Regions from separate parts of the Erwinia sp. LJJL01 genome, predicted to be linked through region 4. Evidence: predicted binding sites of a transcription regulator. Region 4 holds the regulator's gene; each other region holds the start of a gene.
The links. The regulator PurR, encoded in region 4, represses purine synthesis genes. The targets are predictions, from matches to a motif close to CANGCAAACGTTTGCNTG.
Positions count from the first base shown of each region.

Region 1: the regulator PurR is predicted to act here: its motif matches at 3,674-3,691, upstream of serA (phosphoglycerate dehydrogenase).
Region 2: the regulator PurR is predicted to act here: its motif matches at 3,016-3,033, upstream of purL (phosphoribosylformylglycinamidine synthase).
Region 3: the regulator PurR is predicted to act here: its motif matches at 2,023-2,040, upstream of purT (formate-dependent phosphoribosylglycinamide formyltransferase).

Region 1 covers NZ_CP178576.1:980,855-986,713, forward strand. Annotated here, with positions in the region: gene pepP (Xaa-Pro aminopeptidase) at 1-256, opposite strand, end outside; gene ACLI4M_RS05335 (YecA family protein) at 303-881, opposite strand; gene zapA (cell division protein ZapA) at 1,052-1,381, shown strand; RNA gene ssrS (6S RNA) at 1,423-1,607, shown strand; gene ACLI4M_RS05350 (5-formyltetrahydrofolate cyclo-ligase) at 1,701-2,288, shown strand; gene serA (phosphoglycerate dehydrogenase) at 2,353-3,591, opposite strand; gene rpiA (ribose-5-phosphate isomerase RpiA) at 3,874-4,533, opposite strand; gene ACLI4M_RS05365 (LysR family transcriptional regulator ArgP) at 4,738-5,637, shown strand; gene ACLI4M_RS05370 (oxidative stress defense protein) at 5,694-5,859, opposite strand, start outside.
Region 2 covers NZ_CP178576.1:636,159-642,017, forward strand. Annotated here, with positions in the region: gene purL (phosphoribosylformylglycinamidine synthase) at 1-2,928, opposite strand, end outside; gene mltF (membrane-bound lytic murein transglycosylase MltF) at 3,198-4,655, shown strand; gene tadA (tRNA adenosine(34) deaminase TadA) at 4,681-5,175, opposite strand; gene yfhb (phosphatidylglycerophosphatase C) at 5,218-5,856, opposite strand.
Region 3 covers NZ_CP178576.1:3,942,821-3,948,679, forward strand. Annotated here, with positions in the region: gene ACLI4M_RS19455 (bifunctional 4-hydroxy-2-oxoglutarate aldolase/2-dehydro-3-deoxy-phosphogluconate aldolase) at 106-744, shown strand; gene purT (formate-dependent phosphoribosylglycinamide formyltransferase) at 804-1,982, opposite strand; gene ACLI4M_RS19465 (YebG family protein) at 2,121-2,417, shown strand; gene ACLI4M_RS19470 (sugar phosphate isomerase/epimerase family protein) at 2,483-3,295, opposite strand; gene ACLI4M_RS19475 (tellurite resistance TerB family protein) at 3,466-4,116, shown strand; gene ACLI4M_RS19480 (S9 family peptidase) at 4,250-5,859, shown strand, end outside.
Region 4 covers NZ_CP178576.1:4,444,148-4,450,006, forward strand. Annotated here, with positions in the region: gene ACLI4M_RS21735 (alkene reductase) at 1-429, shown strand, start outside; gene gloA (lactoylglutathione lyase) at 508-915, shown strand; gene rnt (ribonuclease T) at 1,020-1,679, shown strand; gene ACLI4M_RS21750 (Grx4 family monothiol glutaredoxin) at 1,761-2,099, opposite strand; gene ACLI4M_RS21755 (C40 family peptidase) at 2,470-3,318, shown strand; gene ACLI4M_RS21760 (YnhF family membrane protein) at 3,361-3,450, opposite strand; gene purR (HTH-type transcriptional repressor PurR) at 3,746-4,771, shown strand; gene punR (DNA-binding transcriptional activator PunR) at 4,796-5,713, opposite strand; gene punC (purine nucleoside transporter PunC) at 5,826-5,859, shown strand, end outside.

The DNA of each region.
Region 1 (5,859 bases), 1.3 Mb from region 4:
AGATTTCAGCCGTAAGATCGCGCACGCGGTTAAACAGCACGCTGTGATTGTGATTCTCATCGCTTTTAATCAGCACCAGCACCGCTTCCGGTTCATTAAACCCGGTGAAGTACCAGAAATCGCTGTTCTGCCGATAGGGATACTCACTGTCGTTGCTGCGAGTTGCTTCCGGGGCGGCAAAAATCAATGCCGCACTGGCCGGGGCCATTTTTGCTAACAGCGCCTGGCGGCGGCGCAAAAACTCTTGCTGGGTCATACGATCTCCTGAATGCTGTTCCATTAAACCGCTGAGTAGCGACAGTTTAGTGCAGCGTTGGCTTTTTCATTACCACATTGGTAGGCACGACACGGGTGAAGGTGTCGTGGCACAGCAGGGCCGCTACGCGCACGTATTCGATCACCTCTTCCAGCGACTGCTCCAGCTCTTCTTCATCTTCGTCTTCGTCATAGCCCAGCTGGGCAATGGTACGCAGATCGTCGATGGCTTCTCCCGTCTCCCCTTTCACTTTGTCGAGCTTCGGCTGCGTGACGCCAAGGCCGAGCAGGAAGTGATTCACCCAGCCCGCCAGCGCATCGGCGCGGTCAAACACAGTGATATCATCGTCCTCAGGCAGGTAAAGCTGGAACAGGAAGCCTTCATCTTCCAGCGAGTTGCCCGTCGCTTCGTGCAGCTGCTGCAAAGGCAGTGACAGCGTCTGTGAAAACGCCATGCCCTCGTTAGTCAGGTCGTGAACCAGCGATTGCCAGCTGCTGTCCTGGTTGCCGCCACAGATCAATCCGCTGATCAGGCCGTGCATTTCGGCAGGGGTCATTCCGACTCCCTGCTGCGTCAGTACTGAGGCCAGCTGGTCATAGCCCGGCATTGTGTTAGTTAGTGACATACGTTTTGGCCGTCGTTGGCGAGTTTAGTTCGTGATATGCTACCACCAGGTGCCTCAACGATTCCAGAAAGGGGTTGTTTCTTCTATTAGGGGTAGTTATAGTGGCGCCCCTCCCAAGCCATTGAGTGGTAAGGGTGATTGCGGGCGCAGTAATCAGTCAGGAAGGTGGCATGTCTGCACAACCGGTAGATATTCAAATTTTTGGCCGTTCATTACGAGTAAATTGTCCGCCGGAACAGCAAGATGCGCTGAACCTGGCCGCCGAGGACCTCAATCAACGGTTGCAAGACTTAAAAGTTCGCACTAGAGTCACAAATACTGAGCAGCTGGTTTTCATCGCCGCACTCAATATTTGCCATGAACTGGCGCAGGAAAAAGTCAAAACTCGTGACTATGCGTCCAACATGGAGCAGCGTATTCGCATGCTGCAGCAGACCATTGAACAGGCATTGCTTGAGCAGGGTCGCATAACTGAACGCACTGGTTCTAAGTTCGAATAACACTTCAACGTTAGCTATGATAGAGTGACGGTGAAGTAAAAAATTCTCTGAGATGTTTGCAAGCGGGCCCGTCCCCTGAGCCGATAATTAATACCAAACAGAGTGTGACGCTCTGTAACCTGTGCGCAAGCTCGGTCCGTCCGAGAAGCCTGATGGTTACGACGGCATACTCACCTTGAACCATGGGTTCAAGGGTTACAGCCTGCGGCGGCATCTCGGAGATCCCCATTTTTTAAGATCTCCCCTTCTTTCTGGCATTTACACTCCCAGCCTTACCCGGCAATCTGAAAACACCATCCGCACATGGAGTTGCCAGAAAATGAGCCTCAATCTTCTCGACCGTCAGGATATCCGCACCCACGTCCGCCACCTGCGGCGCGAACTCAGTGATGAGCAGCAGCAGCTTGCCGCCGTGCAGGTCGCCGAACACGCGCTCAATTTTGCCCCGCTGCAGCAGGCAAAAAACATTGCGCTGTTTCTGTCGGTAGATGGTGAACTCAATACCCGTCCGTTAATTGCCAAGCTCTGGCAGCGCAAACAGCAGGTCTATCTGCCCGTGCTGCATCCGTTTTCTGCGGGCCAGCTGCTTTTCCTGCGCTATGACGAGCATACCGAGTTGAAGATTAACCGCCTGCGCATCCCGGAGCCGCCGCTGGATATCCGTCGTCTGCTGCCGTTAAGCGAGCTGGATGTGCTGATGGTGCCGCTGGTGGCGTTTGATGCCGAAGGGCAACGTCTGGGAATGGGTGGCGGATTTTACGACCGCACCTTGCAGAACTGGCAGCAGCATGGCTTTTTGCCCGTGGGGCTGGCGCATGACTGTCAGCAGGTCGAGAAGCTGCCAGTGGCGAAGTGGGATATCCCGTTACCGGCGCTGATTACGCCGTCGAAGATCTGGCAGTGGTGATTGATTGCGGCGGTGTCAAACACCGCCCGGGGCCGATCGAAAAGAAGATCGGCCCCTATAGCATTTAGTAAAGCAGACGGGCGCGAATGGTACCCGGTATCGCTTTCATCAGCTGCAGCGCTTTGTCGGCTTCATCCTGCGACGCATCAACATCAATGACCACATAACCCATCTGCGGTGTGGTCTGCAGATACTGGGCTGAGATGTTGATGCCCTGATCGGCGAAAATCAGGTTGATAGCCGTCAGCACGCCTGGACGGTTTTCATGAATGTGCATCAGACGGCTGGCATTAGCACCGTGCATTGGCAGCGAGGCTTCCGGGAAGTTAACCGCTGACAGCGTTGAGCCGTTATCAGAGTATTTCGCCAGTTTGCCCGCCACTTCAATACCGATATTTTCCTGCGCTTCCTGAGTTGAACCTCCAATGTGTGGGGTCAGGATCACGTTATCAAACTCGCACAGCGGTGACAGGAAGGGATCGCTGTTGGTCGCTGGCTCTTCCGGGAACACGTCAATCGCCGCGCCGGCCAGATGCTTGCTCGCCAGCACTTCGCACAGCGCAGGGATATCGACCACGGTGCCGCGTGAAGCGTTAATCAGCAGCGCACCTGGCTTCATCAGCGCCAGCTCTTCCGCTCCCATCATATTCTGCGTCGACGGCGTTTCCGGCACGTGCAGGCTTACCACGTCGCTCATATTCAGCAGGTCGGAGAGATGCTGCACCTGGGTCGCATTGCCCAGTGGCAGTTTGCTTTCGATATCGTAGAAGAAGACGTGCATACCAAGGCTTTCCGCCAGCACGCCCAGCTGCATACCGATATGGCCATAGCCAATGATACCGAGTTTTTTACCGCGCGCTTCAAACGAACCTACCGCCAGCTTGTGCCAGACGCCACGGTGCGCTTTGGCATTAGCCGCAGGCACGCCGCGCAGCATCAGCAGCAGTTCGCCGATAACCAGTTCAGCTACGGATCGGGTGTTGGAGAAAGGTGCGTTAAACACCGGAATACCGCGGATAGCAGCGGCATGCAGATCAACCTGGTTGGTCCCGATGCAGAAGCAACCGACGGCAACCAGCTTTTCCGCCGCCGCGAAGATCTCTTCGGTGAGGTTGGTGCGCGATCGAATCCCGATGAAGTGTGCATCGCGGATGGACTCTTTCAGCGCTTCGCTGTCCAGTGCGCCTTTATGAAATTCAATGTTGGTGTAACCAGCAGAGCGCAGGTTATCGATGGCGCTTTGATGCACGCCTTCCACCAGCAGGAATTTAATCTTGTCTTTCTCCAGTGATACTTTTGCCATTTCCCGACCCTATTTAGCAGACTTCAATGATGGCTGATATAAGCCAGCCTTCTGTCAAAATAACAAAATTTACGCCTGCGGCAATACAAACGATTGCCTGACGCTCAGCACGGCGATGCTCTGAGCCAGAACAAAGCGATAGAAAATCATGGTGCAATGCGCACGACCAGGAGGATAGTGCGGCAGGCAGGCACAATGTGACATAAGTCACCAAATTTAGCCTGCAAAAGAAAAGATGTTTTTTGGCAAAAAATATCTGGCGCCGCGTGGGCGCCGGACAGATCATTTTTTGATGGTCTTCACGCCATCCGGCGTACCAATCAGCGCCACGTCAGCACAGCGCGCGGCAAACAGCCCTACGGTGACCACGCCTGGCAGCGCATTGATCGCGGCTTCCAGCTTAATCGGTTCCATAATCTTAAGATTATGCACGTCGAGAATAATGTTGCCGTTGTCGGTCACCACGTTCTGACGGTACTCCGGCAGCCCGCCGAGCTTAACCAGTTCCCGTGCCACATAGGCACGCGCCATTGGGATCACCTCAACCGGCAGCGGAAAATTGCCCAGCACATCAACCTGTTTGGAGGCATCCGCAATGCAGATGAAGCGATCGGCCACCGCAGCGATAATCTTCTCGCGCGTCAGCGCCGCACCGCCGCCTTTTATCATCTCCATCTGGCGGTTGATCTCATCGGCACCGTCAACATACACCGCCAGCTGGTCGACTTCGTTAAGGTCAAAAACGGGAATGCCGTACTCTTTCAGCTTCGCGGTGGAGGCTTCAGAGCTGGAAACAGCCCCTTCGATCTGATGCTTAATCGAGGCCAGCGCATCAATAAAGTGTGCGGCGGTCGAGCCAGTGCCCACACCAACAATCGTGCCCGGCGTGACGTAATCAAGCGCTGCCCAGCCAACGGCTTTTTTCAGTTCATCCTGCGTCATGGTATGTTTAAAACCTGTGCTGCATTGTGTGCGCGTAGTATAAAGCAAGGCTGCAAAAAAAAACCGCTATGCGCGGCATTTGATTGGCAGGATTGGAACACAGCCCACAAAGTGGTTGATTCATAAAGTGAGGTTAGCACGGCGCAAAATGCGTAAAATATGGCATAGTGCAACTTCCACACCTGAAAGAGAGTAGAACGACTGATGAAACGCCCGGATTATCGAACGCTTCAGGCGCTGGATGCAGTGATTCGCGAGCGCGGCTTTGAACGTGCAGCACAAAAGCTCTGTATTACCCAGTCTGCGGTTTCCCAGCGCATTAAGCAGCTGGAGAATATGTTCGGACAGCCGCTGCTGGTGCGCACCGTACCACCGCGTCCGACAGAACAGGGGCAAAAACTGCTGGCGCTGCTGCACCAGGTCGAGCTGCTGGAAGAGGAGTGGCTGGGCGATGATAACGGCGGCACCACTCCCCTGCTGCTGTCGCTGGCGGTCAACGCCGACAGCCTGGCAACCTGGCTGTTACCGGCGCTGAAAACCGTACTGACGGATTCGCCGGTGCGTTTGAACATTCAGGTGGAAGATGAGACGCGCACGCAGGAACGCCTGCGTCGCGGTGAAGTGGTCGGCGCAATCAGTATTCAGCCGCAGCCGTTACCGAGCTGTCTGGTCGATCAGCTGGGCGCGCTGGACTACCTGTTCGTCGGCTCAAAAGAGTTTGCCGCCCGCTACTTCCCCAATGGCGTCACGCGCTCCGCGCTGCTGAAAGCCCCGGCGGTCGCCTTTGACCATCTGGACGATATGCATCAGGCATTTTTACAGCAGAACTTTGACCTGTCGCCGGGCAGCGTACCGTGCCATATCGTTAACTCGTCGGAAGCCTTTGTGCAGCTGGCGCGTCAGGGAACGACCTGCTGTATGATCCCACACCTGCAAATTGAGCGTGAACTGGCGGAAGGTGAACTGATTGACTTGACCCCGGGGCTGTTGCAGCGCCGCATGCTCTACTGGCATCGCTTCGCGCCGGAAAGCCGGCTGATGCGTAAAGTGACCGATGCGCTGCTGGCGCACGGCCATCGCGTGCTGCGTCAGGATGCGGAATGACCGCATGCCGGGCATTTGTAGGGGCCGATCTTCTTTTCCGATCGGCCCGTGCAAGATTAAGGATTACGCTGCAATTCAAACACCACGTCAACCTGGTCGTCGAAGTGAATGCTCTGCTGCTCGTAGGTCTGCGCGGCAGACGTCATCGGGGCGGCATCTGCGGTTTTATACATGCGCGCCATCGGCATGGGTTGATAGTTCGCCACGTGATAACGGATGCTG
Region 2 (5,859 bases), 940 kb from region 4:
GCTTTCGCTGTAGACCACAGCGTCACCGGAAGTAATGGTGAAGCGGTCGCCTTCCACCGCCTTGCCCAGCACGTGGACGCACTCCGCCAGGCCGTGCGCCGCAAATACCTGCTCCACCGCGGCGCGATCGGCGGCGGCTACCTGAATCACGGCACCCAGCTCTTCGTTAAACAGCGCGGCCAGGCTGTCGCTGCCCAGCACGGCAATATCGGCTGCCACGCCGCAGTGACCGGTAAAGGCCATCTCTGCCAGCGTCACCAGCAGACCCCCGTCGGAACGGTCGTGGTAGGCAAGCAGTTTGCCGTCGGCCACCAGCGCCTGGATGGCATTATAGAAGCCAGCCAGCTGCTGCGCGTCACGCACGTCGGCAGGCTTATCGCCCAGCTGACGGTAAACCTGTGACAGCGCGGTAGCACCCAGCGCGTTCACGCCTTTGCCGAGGTCAATCAGCAGCAGGGCGTTATCCACGGTTTGCAGCTGCGGCGTGACGGTTTTACGCACGTCTTCCACGCGGGCAAAGGCGGTGATCACCAGCGACAGCGGCGAGGTCATCTCACGCTGCTCGGTGCCCTGCTGCCAGCGAGTTTTCATCGACATCGAGTCTTTACCGACCGGGATAGTAATCCCCAGCGCCGGACACAGCTCTTCACCGACCGCTTTCACCGCCTCATACAAACCGGCATCTTCACCCGGGTGACCGGCTGCGGCCATCCAGTTTGCCGACAGCTTGATGCGCGTCAGCGGACCAATCTGCGTCGCGGCGATGTTGGTCAGCGCTTCGCCAACGGCCAGACGACCGGAGGCGGCGAAGTCGAGCAGTGCAACCGGAGCGCGTTCGCCCAGCGCCATCGCTTCACCGTAATAGCTGTCGAGGCTGGCGGTGGTCACCGCGCAGTTGGCGACCGGGATCTGCCACGGACCCACCATCTGGTCACGCGCCACCATGCCGGTAACCGAGCGGTCGCCGATGGTGATCAGGAAGGTTTTTTCCGCCACGGTTGGCAGGTGCAGCACGCGATTTACCGCGTCGGCAATGCTGATATCATCACGCACCAGCGCCTCGCCTTTGGCTTTCAGCGTGGTGACATCGCGGGTCATTTTCGGGGTTTTACCCAGCAGCACGTCGAGCGGCATATCAATCGGCGTGTTGTCGAAATGGCTATCCGCCAGCGAAAGGTGCATCTCTTCGGTGGCTTCACCGATCACCGCGTAGGGCGCGCGCTCGCGTTTGCACAGCGCATCAAACAGCGCCAGGCTCTGCGGCGCCACCGCAAGAACGTAGCGCTCCTGCGACTCGTTACACCACACTTCCAGCGGGCTCATGCCCGGCTCATCATTGAGGATGTCACGCAGGTTGAAACGCCCGCCGCGCTCGCCATCGCTGACCAGCTCAGGCATGGCGTTGGAGAGGCCGCCCGCGCCGACGTCGTGGATAAACAGGATTGGGTTCTCTTCGCCCAGCTGCCAGCAGCGGTCAATCACTTCCTGGCAACGACGCTCCATTTCCGGGTTGTCGCGCTGAACGGAGGCGAAATCGAGGTCGGCATCCGACTGGCCGGAGGCCATAGATGAAGCGGCACCGCCGCCCAGACCGATATTCATCGCCGGGCCACCCAGCACAATCAGCTTGGCGCCCACGGTGATTTCGCCTTTCTGCACGTGGTCAGCACGGATGTTACCAATGCCGCCCGCCAGCATGATCGGCTTGTGGTAGCCGCGCAGCTCTTCGCCGTTGTGGCTGTTGACGCGCTCTTCATAGGTACGGAAGTAGCCGTTCAACGCCGGGCGACCGAATTCGTTATTGAATGCCGCGCCGCCCAGTGGGCCTTCGGTCATGATATCCAGCGCGGTAACAATACGGTCCGGCTTGCCGAAGTCCTCTTCCCACGGCTGCTCAAAGCCCGGAATGCGCAGGTTAGAGACCGAGAAGCCCACCAGACCGGCTTTCGGCTTGGCGCCGCGCCCCGTTGCGCCTTCGTCACGAATTTCGCCACCGGAACCGGTCGCGGCACCCGGCCACGGGGAGATCGCCGTCGGGTGGTTGTGGGTTTCCACCTTCATCAGGATATGCGCCTCTTCCTGATGGAAGTCGTAGTTGCCCTGCTGGTCGGCGTAGAAACGCCCAACCTGAGAACCTTCCATTACCGCGGCATTATCTTTATAAGCTGACAGCACGTGGTCCGGGGTTTTCTCAAAGGTGTTTTTGATCATCTTGAACAGCGACTTCGGCTGCGCCGCACCATCAATCACCCAGTCGGCGTTGAAGATTTTATGGCGGCAGTGCTCAGAGTTAGCCTGAGCAAACATATACAGCTCGATATCGTTCGGGTTGCGCCCCAGCTTTTCAAACGCCGCCAGCAGATAGTCGATCTCGTCATCGGCCAGCGCCAGGCCCAGCTTGATGTTGGCCTGCACCAGCGCGTTACGGCCTTCACCCAGCACATCGACGCTTTGCAGCGGCGCAGGCTGATGATGGGCGAACAGGGCTTCGGCCTGGGCGGTGTCGCTAAACACGCACTCCATCATACGGTCGTGCAGCAGCAATGCCAGCTGGCCCCACTGTGCTTCCGTCAGCTGAGGTGCCTGCACATAGAAGGCCAGGCCGCGCTCAAGGCGCAGCACCTGCGGCAGATCGCAGTTGTGGGCAATGTCAGTCGCTTTTGAAGACCACGGCGAAATCGTGCCGGGACGCGGGGTCACCAGCAGCAGACGGCCTTCCGGGGTATGCTCAGCGAGAGAGGGACCGTATTTCAGCAGACGCTGCAGGCGGGACTTTTCATCCTCGCTCAGCGGCGCGCTGACATCGGCGAAATGGACGTACTCGGCGTAAATATCACTCACTGGCAGGTGAGCGTCCTGAAAGCGGGTCAGCAGTTTGTTAATACGAAATGCCGACAGAGCGGGCGAACCACGCAGAATTTCCATCATTAAAGATCTCTCGTCTCGAAGCGCCGGGCGACGCTTCATTGGGCGCAACAGGGAAAACGGGCGCTATTATAGAGAATCCCCACCCGTTACGAAACCGTTTGCGCAGAATTAATCGCCGTGCAGATTTGGCTGAAAAACGCGCAAATCAAGTTGAATTCAGTTGCGGAGCAGCGCGGAGTTGCGCAAAATGCCCCACGCTCAGGACCAATTATAGACAATAAATACTGCCATAAAAGACAGATACCTGAGAGCCACCGAGAGATAACTATTTGAAACGCCTTAAATTAAACTATCTGCTGATCGGGCTGATCACAGTGCTGCTTGCGCTTGCACTGTGGCCCTCGATCCCCTGGTACGGCGGTTCTACCGACCGTATTGCGCAGATAAAATCGCGGGGAGTGCTGCGCGTCAGCACCATAAACTCCCCGCTGACTTACTACACAGTCAATAAATCACCGGCCGGTATGGATTACGAGCTGGCGAAACGCTTTGCCGATTATTTAGGGGTGAAGCTGCAGGTCACCGTCCGCCCGAACCTGAGCGATCTGTTTGACGATCTCGAAGATGACAAAGCAGACGTGCTGGCGGCCGGTCTGATCTATAACAATGAGCGGCTGGCGCGTTTTCGCACCGGTCCTTCCTACTATTCAGTTTCCCAGCAGCTGGTGTATCGCATCGGTGCGCCGCGCCCGAAAAACCTTGGCGATCTGAAAGGACGCCTGACGGTAGCGTCAGGGTCGGCTTACCTCTCAACGCTGCGCGCGGTGAAGGAGCATCAGTATCCCGATCTTGACTGGGCGATCGCCACCGACCAGACACCGCAGGCGCAGCTGGAAGCGGTGGCCGACGGCAAACTCGACTATACGGTGGGCGACTCGGTCACTATTGCCCTGATGCAGCGTATCCATCCTCAGCTGGCCGTGGCGTTTGATATCACCGATGAGGAGCCGGTCACCTGGTATATGCAGCGCGAGGCGGATGACAGCCTGAACGCCGCCCTGCTCGACTTCTTCAATCAAATGGGCGAGGAAGGCGCGATGGCGCGCCTCGACGAGAAGTATTTAGGTCACGTTGGCACCTTTGATTACGTCGATACCCGCACCTTCCTGCGCGCCATTGATGAGACACTGCCGGATATCCAGCCGCTGTTTGAGAAGTACGCGCAGGAGATAGACTGGAAGCTGCTGGCCGCGATCTCCTACCAGGAGTCGCACTGGAACCCGCAGGCCACCTCACCTACCGGGGTGCGCGGCATGATGATGCTGACGCGTAACACCGCCGATAGCCTGAACGTCACCGATCGTACCGATCCGGAACAGAGTATTCGCGGCGGCAGTGAGTATCTGGTACGCATGATGGAAAAGGTGCCGCCGACCATCCCGGAGGATGAGCGCATCTGGTTCGCACTGGCCGCCTATAACATGGGTTATGCGCATATGCTTGATGCGCGCAAGCTGACGGAGAAGCAGAAAGGCAATCCTGACAGCTGGGCAGATGTGAAGATGCGCTTGCCGATGCTCAGCCAGAAGCGCTATTACAGCCAGACTAACTACGGCTATGCGCGTGGCCACGAAGCCTATGCTTATGTAGAGAATATCCGTAAGTATCAGATAAGCCTGGTAGGATATTTGCAGGATCAGGAGCGTAAGCTGGCACAGCAGGCGGCGATGGAAGCCGAACTGGGCCAGGGTTATCCGGCGGTCGAGCCGAAGATTGCGATGAATTAAATAACGGTTCGGGCATGCCCGAACCCTACGATTCTGAACGTCGCTGCCGCTCGATTTTTTTCTGCGCCCGACGCTGACGGAAGAAATCACTGAGCAGCGCCGCACACTCTTCGGCCAAAATCCCCTGTTCAATCTTCACCTGATGATTCATGCCCGGGTGGCCCAGTACATCCATCAGTGAACCGGCCGCGCCCGTTTTGGCATCGCGGGCGCCAAACACCAGCCGCCCGACGCGGCCATGCACCATCGCGCCGGCACACATTACGCACGGCTCCAGCGTCACGTACAGCGTGGTATCAATCAGGCGGTAGTTCTCGATCACTTTGCCGCCCTGGCGGATCGCCATGATCTCCGCGTGTGCGGTCGGATCGTGGTGGCCAATCGGCCGATTCCAGCCCTCGCCAATCACCTGCCCGTGGTGAACCAGCACCGCGCCAACCGGCACTTCCCCTTCATCCCAGGCGCGTTGGGCCAGCGTCAGCGCATGGCGCATCCAGAATTCGTCGTTATTGTCGCTCACCTGAGTCTCCGGCAGAAAAAAAGCGCGACATTATATACCAGTTCAGTCCAGTTGCTGTAGCTCACCCGCAGGCGTCACGCGAAAACGGTGCTGGCAGAAAAACAGCAGCGGATTGTCCTGCTTGCTGTCGCTGTAGCCGCTCCATAACTGCAGTGGGGTGCCGATCTGCTCTTCCAGCTGCGCCACCTTTTCATGGCCAAGACAGCGCATCGCCAGTACGCGTCCGCCGTGGGCGCGCGCCATCTGGCTGGCGATCAGTTTGACGTGCGGCAGAAATGCCGAATCAAAGTAGACCTGCTCCACCAGCGGCTGCGGGGAGCCGGTAATCAGCCAGACATCGGCATCTTCGCTGCGCAGGTAATCCGTCAGCCGCTGCTGCACTACCGGAAACGCGGTGACGCGCTGGCGAAACCAGCGGGCAAACTGCTGCTCGCGCGCTTGCAGGCGCGCTTCACTGTGGCCGAAGGTGATCGACCACAGCAGCAGGCTCATCGGCCAGCGCGCTGCCCGGCCCTTAATCAGCAGCCCGGCACCTATCACCGGCAGCAGCGGCACCACCAGCAGCAGATTAAGCGGCTGGCGCCAGAGCAGCCAGCGCATAAAGGTGCCGAACATATCCTGCTGGTGCAGGGTGCCATCAAGGTCGAAAAATACCACGCGTCGTTGGCGACTGGATGTCAAACC
Region 3 (5,859 bases), 500 kb from region 4:
CCTGTATGGTAGAGCACGCAATCATATTCCTGACGCTGTAGGCGTCACTTTTGCCTGCAACGATCCGCCAGGACGGGAGGCAGGCCCGACAGGAGAAGGTCACAGATGAGTCACTGGAAAACAAGCGCAGAACAGATCCTCACCACCGGCCCGGTCGTTCCGGTTATCGTAGTCAACAAGCTGGAGCACGCGGTACCGATGGCGAAAGCGCTGGTGGCGGGCGGCGTGCGCGTGCTGGAAGTGACGCTGCGTACTCCCTGTGCGATGGATGCCCTGAAAGCGATGGTGCGTGAAGTGCCGGAGGCGATTGTCGGTGCAGGGACGGTGTTAAACGCTCAGCAGCTGCAGGAAGTGACCGATGCTGGCGCGCAGTTTATTATCAGCCCGGGGCTGACTGAACCGCTGCTGAAGGCGGCCGTTGCCGGCTCTGTGCCGCTGATCCCCGGTATCAGTACCGTGTCTGAGCTGATGACCGGTCTTGATTATGGCCTGCGCGAATTTAAGTTCTTCCCGGCGGAAGCTAACGGCGGCGTGAAAGCCCTGCAGGCCATTGGCGGCCCGTTCCCGCAGGTGCGTTTCTGCCCGACGGGCGGGATCTCTCCGGCAAACTATCGCGACTATCTGGCGCTGAAAAGCGTGCTCTGCATCGGTGGTTCCTGGCTGGTGCCCGCCGACGCGCTGGAAGCAGGGGATTATGAGCGTATTACCCAGCTGGCGCGCGAAGCGGTGGCGGGCGCACGTTAAGCGAGCAGAGATGAAAAAAGGGCGCTGATATCAGCGCCCTGAGTTTTACCGCCTGCCAATTACCCGCTGACTTTAACCTGAGCAGCCGCTGCGACGGCACGCTGTACCGCATCATCAATATCATGACCGGTGGCCAGCGCCACGCCCAGCCGACGCTTACCCTGAATTTCCGGCTTGCCAAACAGGCGCAGCTGTAAACCCGCCCCGAGTGCTGCTGACAGATTGCCAAACTGCACGTTAGTGCTGTCCAGTTCTGGCAGGATCACTGCCGATGCCGCCGGGCCGTACTGACGAATGCCGCCAACGGGCAGGCCAAGGAAGCCACGCACGTGCAGCGCGAACTCGGAAACATCCTGCGAAATCAGCGTGACCATCCCGGTATCGTGCGGGCGCGGGGAGACTTCGCTAAACACCACCTCATCACCACAGACAAACAGCTCCACGCCAAACAGGCCGCGACCGCCAAGGGCGGTAACCACTTTCTTCGCAATATCCTGCGCGCGCTGCAGAGCCAGTTCGCTCATCTGCTGCGGCTGCCAGGATTCGCGGTAGTCGCCATCTTCCTGACGGTGGCCGATGGGCGCACAGAAGTGGATACCGTCAACCGCATTAATGGTCAGCAGCGTAATTTCAAAATCAAACTTCACCACGCCTTCAACGATGACGCGGCCCGCGCCGGCACGGCCACCCTGCTGGGCATATTCCCAGGCGGCATCCAGCTGCGAAGCTGTGCGAATAAAGCTTTGACCCTTGCCGGATGAGCTCATGACGGGCTTGACGATGCACGGGAAGCCAATCTCATCAGCCGCTGCGAGAAAGGCTTCACGGCTGTCGGCGAACTGGTAGGTTGAGGTAGGCAGCGCCAGCTCTTCTGCCGCCAGGCGGCGGATACCTTCGCGATTCATGGTCAGCTTCGCCGCGCGGGCGGTGGGCACCACGTGCTGGCCCTGTTTTTCCAGCTCGATTAGCATATCGGTGGCAATCGCTTCGATCTCCGGCACCACAAAGTCCGGTTTCTCCTGGGCGACCAGCGCAGCCAGCGCGGCGCCATCCAGCATGTTGATAACATGACTGCGGTGCGCAACGTGCATTGCCGGGGCATCTGCGTATCGGTCAACGGCGATAACTTCCACGCCCAGACGCTGGCACTCCAGCGCCACCTCTTTGCCCAGTTCACCAGATCCTAACAGCATTACGCGGGTTGCTGCAGGGCGCAGCGCGGTTCCAAGAGTCGTCATAATCTCTACCTGAATGGATTAAAAAAACGCGCGCAGTATAAACGAAAACGTTTGCGTATTCATCCGGCAGTTTGCACTTGAGTCAAAAAAGCGCCGCTGCTATACTGTATAAAAATACAGTTAAACGGGACGAAAATCATGGCTGTTGAGATCAAATACGTTGTCGTCAGAAAAGGTGAGGAAAAGATGACATTTGCCAGCAAGAAAGAAGCCGATGCCTACGACAAGATGCTCGACATGGCGGAAGTGTTCTCTGACTGGCTGAGCGCCAGCCCGCTGGAGATAGACGAGCAGCAGGGCGAGGCGCTTGGCCTCTACCTGGCCGAGAATAAAGACGCGCTGCAGCAGATCCTGCGCACCGGCAAGCTGCCGGAAGAGAGCAGCGCGGCCGACGGCAGCGAAGACGTCGCCGAAGGCAAACTGCGCGCGGTTTAACCTGCTCTGTAGGGGTCAGGCATGCCTGACCCTGACCCTGACCCCTGGGGACGCATGCTTCAACCCTACAGTACACCACGCAGGGCATTCATTGCCGCTGCTGCCGTAGCAAACGGATCGGCCGCCTTACGCCGATCGTTAAACACCTCCAGTCCTATTGGCCCGCGGTAGTCAATCTTCTGCAAATGGCCCAGTAAATCCTCCAGCGGATAATGGCCCTCTCCCGGCAGCAGGCGCTGATGACGGGCGACATCAACCAGACTGCCATCTTCCGGCTGCTTGTCGAGGTCGGAGAGCTGCACCAGATAAATTTTGTCTGCCGGAATACCCACCAAATCTTCAACGCTGCGCTGGCGCACAAATATATGAAAGGCATCAACGACCAGCCCCAGATTGGGCGCATCGATGCGCTTCACCAGCTGCCAGGCGGCGGCGGTGTTATTGATCTGCTGGCTCCAGGCCATCGCTTCATACGCCACGCGTAATCCCCGCCCGGCGGCCTGCGCCACCAGCCAGCGCAGATCGTCTTCCACCCGTTCAGCCTGGCAGCGCGCATGGGTTGAGGCGGGAACCAGTACGGTAGATGCCCCCAGCTGCTGTGCCGTGGTCATCATCCGCAGGGCTTCTTGGCGCTTGCTGTCGCGCAGATCGTCCGGCGCGCCGTCAAAGTCCAGCAGAACCTGATAATCGGTCAGACCAAGCGAGCGCGAACGGCATAACGCCGTCAGACTTTCCACGCCACCTTCTGCTGCCTCAACATCCTGCTGCCACAATTCAACCTGAGCGAAACCTGCCTGGGCAGCGGCTGCAAGCTTTTCCTGCGGGTTGCCCCCTAACAGTACGGTATTGATAAAGAGTGGATTGGTTGAAAATCTCATGTGGCTCCTTAAGCTGTTTTCCCCTGGCCTTTTAAAATAGGAACAAATTACCGTCTCCACCAGCAGGGGAACGGTAACAAACAGTGAAAATTTTAGCGCCTTTTCATGCTTTGACGTTTCCTGACGCGGGGTCACCTATTGTGGTGTTTTCTGGCAATGAAGGAGTGAGTATGAGCAACTGGCTGCAACAGATTCAGACGGTATTAGGCAAAGCGGGTAAATCGTCCGGTGGTGAAGGCCTGAGCAAGATGCTGGCGCCCGGGGCACTCGGCGGGCTGGCTGGATTACTGATTGCCAGTAAGTCATCGCGTGGATTGCTGGCTAAATACGGTAAAAATGCGCTAATCATTGGCGGCAGCGCCGCCGCAGGTGCCGTGCTGTGGAATAAATATAAGCAGCGCGTCAGCGAAACGCATCAGGATGAGCCGCAGTTCGGCCAGCAGAGCACGCCTGTCGATCGCCGCGCTGAACGACTGATTGAAGCGCTGGTGTTCGCGGCAAAAAGCGACGGGCATATTGATGCAGAAGAGCGCAAAGCCATCGATCAGCATATTCACCAGTCGGGATTGGGCACGCAGGCCGAGCAGATTGTTCAGCGCGCCATCGACCGGCCACTGGACCCGAATACGCTGGCTGCGGATGTGAAAAATGAAGAGGAAGCGCTGGAAGTCTATTTCCTCAGCAATCTGGTGATCGACGTCGACCACTTTATGGAGCGCAGCTACCTGCAGGCGCTGGGCGATGCGTTGAAAATCCCCGCCGACGTGCGGCAGTCGATTGAAACGGATATCCGCGCCGAAAAACAAAAACTTCCTGCCTGAACCTGAAGGCGGTGAAGTTATCGCCTTTCAGCTCATCCCCCGTGCTGATTGCCAGATTGTTCGCCATAACCCCTTGGCAATCAGCCTGGTTGCTGCCAACCTTACAGACAGACACAGCAACCGCGAAGATAATATGACACCTCCTAAAGCACAAAAAATCCCTCATGTGATGTCGCTGCACGGCGATACGCGCACCGATAACTACTACTGGCTGCGCGACGATGAGCGTGAAAACCCGCAGGTGCTGGCGCATCTGCGCGCTGAAAATGATTACTGCAAAGCGGCATTACTGCCGCAGCAGGCGCTACAGGCACAGCTGCTGAAGGAAATTGTCGAGCGCATCCCCCAGCGTGACCATTCAGTGCCCTATGTGAAAAAAGGCTACCGCTATCAGAGCCGCTATGAAGAGGGCAATGAGTACACCCTCTATACCCGCCAGCCTGCTGAGACCACAACCCCGGACGTCTGGGATACGCTGCTGGACGGCAACGAGCGTGCCGCTGACAGCGAGTTCTATACCTTAGGCGGCGTGGCGATCAGCCCGGATAACCAAGTGATGGCGGTGGCGGAAGATTTCCTCTCGCGCCGGGTGTATGGCATCCGCCTGCGCAATATACGCAGCGGGGAGTGGTATCCGGAGGTGCTGGAAGGCGTGGCTTCCAGCATGACCTGGGCGGCCGACTCGCGCACGCTCTACTATGTGTTGAAAGACAAAAAGACGCTGCTGCCTTATCAGGTCTGGCGCCATACGCTTGGGACGCCGCAGTCGCAGGACCAGCTGGTGTATGAGGAGCTGGACGATACGTTCTACGTCAGCGTTTATAAGACCACCTCTGAGCAGTTTGTGGCTATTGCGCTTGGTAGCAGCACCACCAGTGAGATCCTGCTGCTGGATGCTGAGCAGCCGGATGCGCAGCCGCAGGTTTTCAGCCCGCGCCGCAAGGATCACGAATACAGCGTGGATCACTACCAGCAACAGTTCTATATACGTTCCAACCGCGAAGGCAAAAATTTCGGCTTATACCGCAGTGAGCGTTTCGAGGAGCAGCACTGGCAGACGTTGATTGCCCCGCGTAACAACATCGTGCTGGAGGGTTATGCGCTGTTTCGCGACTGGCTGGTGGTGGAGGAGCGCGAGCGTGGGTTGACCAGCCTGCGGCAGATCAACTGGCAGAGCGGGGAGAGCAGCGCCATTGCTTTCGATGACCCGGCCTATGTCACCTGGATCGGCTACAACCCCAGCCCGGACAGCAGCAAGCTGCGCTATGGCTACTCCTCAATGACCACACCCGATACGCTGTTTGAGCTGGATCTCGACAGCGGCGAGCGCGAAGTGCTGAAGCAGACCGAAGTGAAGGGGTTTGATGCCGGTAAGTACCTCAGCGAGCGTCTGTGGATCAGCGTGCGTGATGGTGTTGAAGTGCCGGTATCGCTGGTTTACCGCAAGGACAGCTTTACGCCGGGCAGCAATCCACTGTTGGTTTATGGCTATGGTTCCTACGGCAGCAGCATGGATGCCGACTTCAGCGCCAGCCGTCTCAGCCTGCTTGACCGTGGTTTTGTCTTTGCCCTGACACATATTCGCGGCGGGGGTGAGATGGGCCAGCAGTGGTACGACGATGGGCGTCTGCTGAATAAGCTCAACACTTTTCACGACTTTATCGACATCACCCATGCGCTGGTGGAAAAAAGTTACGGCGATCCGGCAAAACTGTATGCCATGGGCGGTAGCGCCGGTGGCCT
Region 4 (5,859 bases):
GCCTGGAGCGCAGACCGCATCGCTATCCGTATTTCACCTCTGGGCCCGTTTAATGGCCTGGACAATGGTGAAGATCAGGAAGAAGCCGCACTGTATTACATTGCTGAGCTGGCAAAACGCCAACTTGCCTATCTGCATATTTCTGAACCAGACTGGGCGGGCGGGAAGCCATACAGCGAGAGCTTCCGTAAGGCTATCCGTGCCGTTTACCCTGGCGTGATTGTCGGAGCCGGTGGTTACACCGCAGAAAAAGCGGAAACGCTGATTGAACAGGGCCTGATCGACGCCGTTGCTTTTGGCCGCAGCTACATTGCCAACCCGGACCTGGTCGAGCGCCTGAAAAAGAATGCTGAACTGAATGAACCACAGCCGGAAACCTTCTACGGTGGCGGCGCAAAAGGCTATACCGATTACCCGGTTCTGGGCTAAGGGTTCGCAGCGGTTGCTATAACCGCTATACTGGATTTTTTACGTCATCCACCGATGGCGCCGATAAATGAGGATGTTATGCGTTTACTTCACACCATGCTGCGCGTTGGCGATCTGCAACGCTCCGTTGATTTTTACACTAAGGTGCTGGGCATGAAGCTGCTGCGCACCAGTGAAAACACCGAATATAAGTACACCCTCGCGTTTGTCGGCTATACCGAAGAGAGTGAAGGTGCCGTTATCGAGCTGACCTATAACTGGGGCGTAGATAAGTATGACCTCGGCAATGCTTATGGTCATATCGCACTGGGCGTGGACGATTGTGCCGCCACCTGCGACCGCATTCGTAATGATGGTGGCAATGTCACCCGTGAAGCCGGCCCGGTAAAAGGCGGCAGTACCATTATTGCTTTTGTTGAAGATCCGGACGGTTATAAAATCGAACTGATCGAAAACAAACATGCTGGTCACGGTCTGGGCAATTAATTGTTTAGGGTGCCTTTTTGGCACCCTCTCCCTTCCTGTTTGCTGCATCCTGCAGTGAAATTTGCCATAATGTGCGCTGCCTTTTTTCCGCCTATGAGATGCCGATGTCTGAATCGAATGAACTGAACACCCTGAGCAGCCGTTTTCGCGGTTTTTATCCAGTGGTGATTGACGTTGAAACCGCCGGTTTTGATGCCAAAACTAACGCTTTACTGGAAATCGCTGCGGTCACGCTTAAGATGGACGACAATGGCTGGCTGGAAAAAGATGAGACGCTGCACTTCCATGTCGAACCCTTTGTCGGCTCAGTTCTGCAACCCGAAGCGCTGGCGTTCAACGGCATCGACCCGAACAACCCTTTGCGCGGCGCAGTGAGCGAGTACGAAGCGCTGCATGCGATTTTCAAACTGGTGCGTAAAGGCGTGAAGGATCAGGGCTGTAACCGGGCGATCATGGTGGCACACAACGCAACTTTCGACCTGAACTTTATGAACGCCGCCGCCGAGCGCGCCAGCCTGAAGCGCAACCCTTTCCATCCGTTTGTCACCTTTGATACGGCGGCATTGAGTGGTCTGGTGCTGGGGCAAACCGTTCTGGCTAAAGCCTGCACCACTGCCGGCATCGCTTTTGATAATACCCAGGCACACTCCGCACTGTATGACACGCTGCAGACCGCGGATCTGTTCTGTGAACTGGTTAATCGCTGGAAACGTCTGGGCGGCTGGCCGTTGCCCGCCAGCGCCGATGATCAACAGCAGGCTTAAACGCGCTGATTGAAAGATAAAAAAAAACCGGAGCCATTTGGCTCCGGTTTTTATTTTGGGTGCACTCTCAAGCTTTAACGCTTATTCAGACGCTTCGCTCGGATACTTTGCCGCAGTTTCTTTAATCAGACTCTGCAGTTCGCCGCGCTGGTACATTTCAATGATGATATCGCAGCCGCCGACCAGCTCACCGTCAACCCACAGCTGTGGGAAGGTCGGCCAGTTGGCATACTTCGGCATTTCAGCACGGATGTCCGGGTTCAGCAGAATATCAACATAGGCGAAACGCTCGCCGCAGGCTGAAAGCGCCTGAACAGCCTGCGCGGAGAAGCCGCAGCTTGGCAGTTTCGGGGAGCCTTTCATATACAGCAGGATCGGGTTTTCTGCAATCTGGCGCTGAATTTTTTCAACAGTACTCATAAATGCCTTCCTCAATACGATACTTCGTGTTTAGTTATTGTAGCGATTCTGTCCAGGCGATGAAAATGACATTTTCAGCAACAGCGTCAGCCTGTGCGCTGTCGTGGAACAGGTGATGGTGACAAAATAACATTTTCTTATCATCAATTCTCCCTCTGTCATGCGCGAAAGTGCAGTAACCGCTGACTTAACCACCTGATTGTGCTCAATTTCAAAGCGTTTACTTGATCTGTATTATTGAAACAAAAAAGACCTTACCTTTTGTTAAGAAGTTAGATTAGAATCGGTCCAACCTTCTGCTTTAGCGCAGAAATCACTTTTTCTGGCTGTGTTGCAGTGTTTTGCAGCGCACAAACTGTTAATGAGAACAATGCGTTCACTCATCACACTCATTCTGCTGGCCTTTGCTCAGCTATTTTTGAACCTGGCGCACGCATCGCCACATGCTCCTATTAATGCAAATCAACATAAAGTTGATAGCAGCGCTGCCAGTAAGGATGACCGGCGTAAACGCCGCCCGGTTAAAGCCGCCTCAACCAAAAAAGTCAAAGAACCCCTCAGCAAAAAGAGCAAACAACCAGCCAAAACCACGCGTACAACCGTTGCGCAAAAACTTAAGCTGAAAAAGAAACCCGCTGCTGAGCCGGTAAAAAAGATTAACGTCGCAAAAACCAAAACCACGGCTAAAAAGCTGGCTAAGAACGAAGGTAAAAAACGCTACGGTCGCCAGCGTGCAGATAAAAAACTCGAATCGCGCGTAGCAGAGAGTACCGATGCGCCGCTCAAGCTGAGTAAAGCTCACCGCGCGCGCTATCAGAAAGCTCGTGAGACAGCGATGAATAAACTGATGGGTCAGCTAGGGAAACCCTACCAGTGGGGCGGAACCTCGCCAAAAACCGGCTTCGACTGCAGTGGGCTGGTTTGGTATGCCTATAAAGATTTAGTGAAGTTTAAGATCCCACGTACCGCGAATGAAATGTATCACCTGCGTGACGCGGCCTCGATCAAACGCGATGAGTTGGAAAAAGGCGATTTGGTATTTTTCCGCATTAATGGTCGCGGCACTGCCGACCATGTGGGCGTCTATCTGGGCGGTGGGAAATTTATCCAGTCACCACGCACCGGCAAAGATATCCAGGTGAGCGCGCTGACGGAAGACTACTGGCAGGAGCACTACATTGGTGCCCGGCGCATGATGACACCGAAAACCATTCGTTAAACGCTAAAGAGAACGGGAGGAGCGACCTCCTCCCGGTGAAACTTAGTGCATTACTGCCGTGATGCTAAACGCAATAATCATCAGCAGTGAACCCACAACCGTCAGCAGTGTCATTTTCATATCGGTATTCATTTCCCCCCCCTTAATAACCCTGTTTAAAGTAAGCCAATAGATTTTCCCACAGTAGCCCGTAAAAATCTCGTTTTCTTTGCGCAGCCTTGCTAGAATTCCTCTTTTCCGTTGCGCAACAAGCACGGAAGTGATTTTACTCAGCACCGCATGTCACTCTACGGACGATTTAACCCCATCCTGACCCTTTGAGACAGCATCCATCATTATTCTGGGCGGCCAGAAATGGCGGTGTTTAGGCAAACGTTTAACCAATTAGTTATCAGAGTGTTACGATAACGCCAGGAGTACGAGTTTAATGGCAACAATTAAGGATGTGGCAAAGCGCGCCGGTGTTTCCACCACCACCGTTTCCCATGTAATCAATAAAACGCGCTTTGTAGCTGAAGAGACGCGTGAAGCGGTATGGACGGCAATCAAAGAATTGCACTATTCTCCCAGCGCCGTTGCACGTAGTCTGAAGGTTAACCACACCAAAACTATTGGCCTGCTGGCAACGTCCAGCGAAGCCCCCTATTTTGCCGAGATTATCGAAGCCATTGAAAACCGTTGCTTTGCTAAAGGTTATACGCTGATCCTCGGCAATGCGCACAACGACATCCAGAAGCAGCAGGCTTATCTGTCGATGATGGCGCAAAAGCGCGTTGATGGCCTGCTGGTGATGTGCTCAGAATACCCCGATGAGCTGATTTCCATGCTGGAAGACAATCGTAATATCCCCATGGTGGTAATGGACTGGGGTGAATCGCGCGGCGACTTCACTGATACCGTACTGGATAACGCTTTCGAAGGTGGCTACCTTGCCGGGCGCTATCTGATTGAACGTGGGCATCGTGATATTGGCGCGATCCCGGGGCAGCTGGAGCGCAACACCGGCGGCGGCCGCCATGCTGGCTTTATCAAGGCTCTTAACGAAGCCGGCATCAGCCTGCGCGATGAGTGGCTGGTGCAGGGTGACTTCGAACCGGAATCCGGCTACCGCGCCATGCAGCAGATTTTGTCACAGAAGCAGCGCCCGACGGCGATCTTCTGCGGTGGCGATATCATGGCAATGGGGGCTATCTGTGCCGCTGATGAGATGGGCCTGCGTGTGCCACAGGATATTTCGGTGATCGGTTATGACAACGTGCGCAACGCGCGCTACTTCACGCCGGCGCTCACCACCGTCCACCAGCCAAAAGAGCGTCTGGGTGAAACTGCCTTTGATATGCTGCTCGACAGAATTACCAGCAAGCGTGAAGAGCCTCAGACCATTGAGGTGCACCCTTCGCTGATTGAGCGCCGTTCAGTGGCCGATGGCCCATTCCGCGATTACCGTCGTTAATCCTCAGGGTGATGTTGCGCAACGTCACCCTGGTACGGTTTCACTTAGCCACTCGGCGTTAAGCGTTTCGGTACTGCCCAGATGTTCCAGCAGCCAGCTTAACGCCGGGGAGACGCTCTGCTCTGACCAACTCAGGCAGCACGGGCTATCGGGAAAAGGGGCGGCAAGCGGCAGCTCGCACAACACCCCCTGCTCCAGCCACGGCTGAGCAAAGTGCCCTGGTACCATACCCACGCATAATCCGGCGCGCAGGCAGTCAAACGCGCTATCCCAGTCCGGCACCACCAGCCGCCGCTGGTTATTCAGCGTCCAGGTAGTGCGCTTTGGCAAGGCTCTGGAGGTATCCTCCAGCACCAGCGATGGCCACTCGCGTATCAACTCTTCATTCAACGGGCTGCTGTGGCCAAGCAGCGGATGCCCGGCCAGCACGACACAGCGCCAGTTCAAACTTCCCATATCGCGAAAAGCAAAACGCCCGCCGACAGGAATAGCCTGCGTTGCGCCAATCGCCACGTCGACGCGCCCGTCCGCCAGCGCATCCCAAACGCCGTTGAAAACCTCTGGCGTAATATGCAGCTCCATATCCGGGAAGTGGCGGTAAAAATCCACCACCAGCTGCCGGGTACGCGCCGGACGGACAATACGATCGACCGCGATATTAATCTGCCCACGCCAGCCGTTAGCCACCTGTTGACAGCGCCGACGGGTGGCGAGCATTTTTTTGATGACAACTCTGCCCTCTTCGCTGAATACGCGCCCGGCTTCGGTCAGCACCACGTCGCGGTGCCGCCGCTCAAACAGGCTAACGGCTAGCCACTCCTCCATCTGACGTACGGTATAGCTGACGGCAGAGGGCACGCGATGCAGTTCTGCCGCAGCAGCGGTAAAACTGCCGGTTCTGGCAACCGCATCAATAACTTCCAGAGAATGTTCAGACCACATAGCTTTGCCTTCAATTTTTTTCAATGCGCCTGACGAATATTAGCGTTTCACAAGCCAGTCGGCACTCTATTACACTGCGTCGGTGAAAATTTGTCTGATAAGAGTTAAAACAATGCGATCCAAAGGCTTTATGATTTACCTGGCAC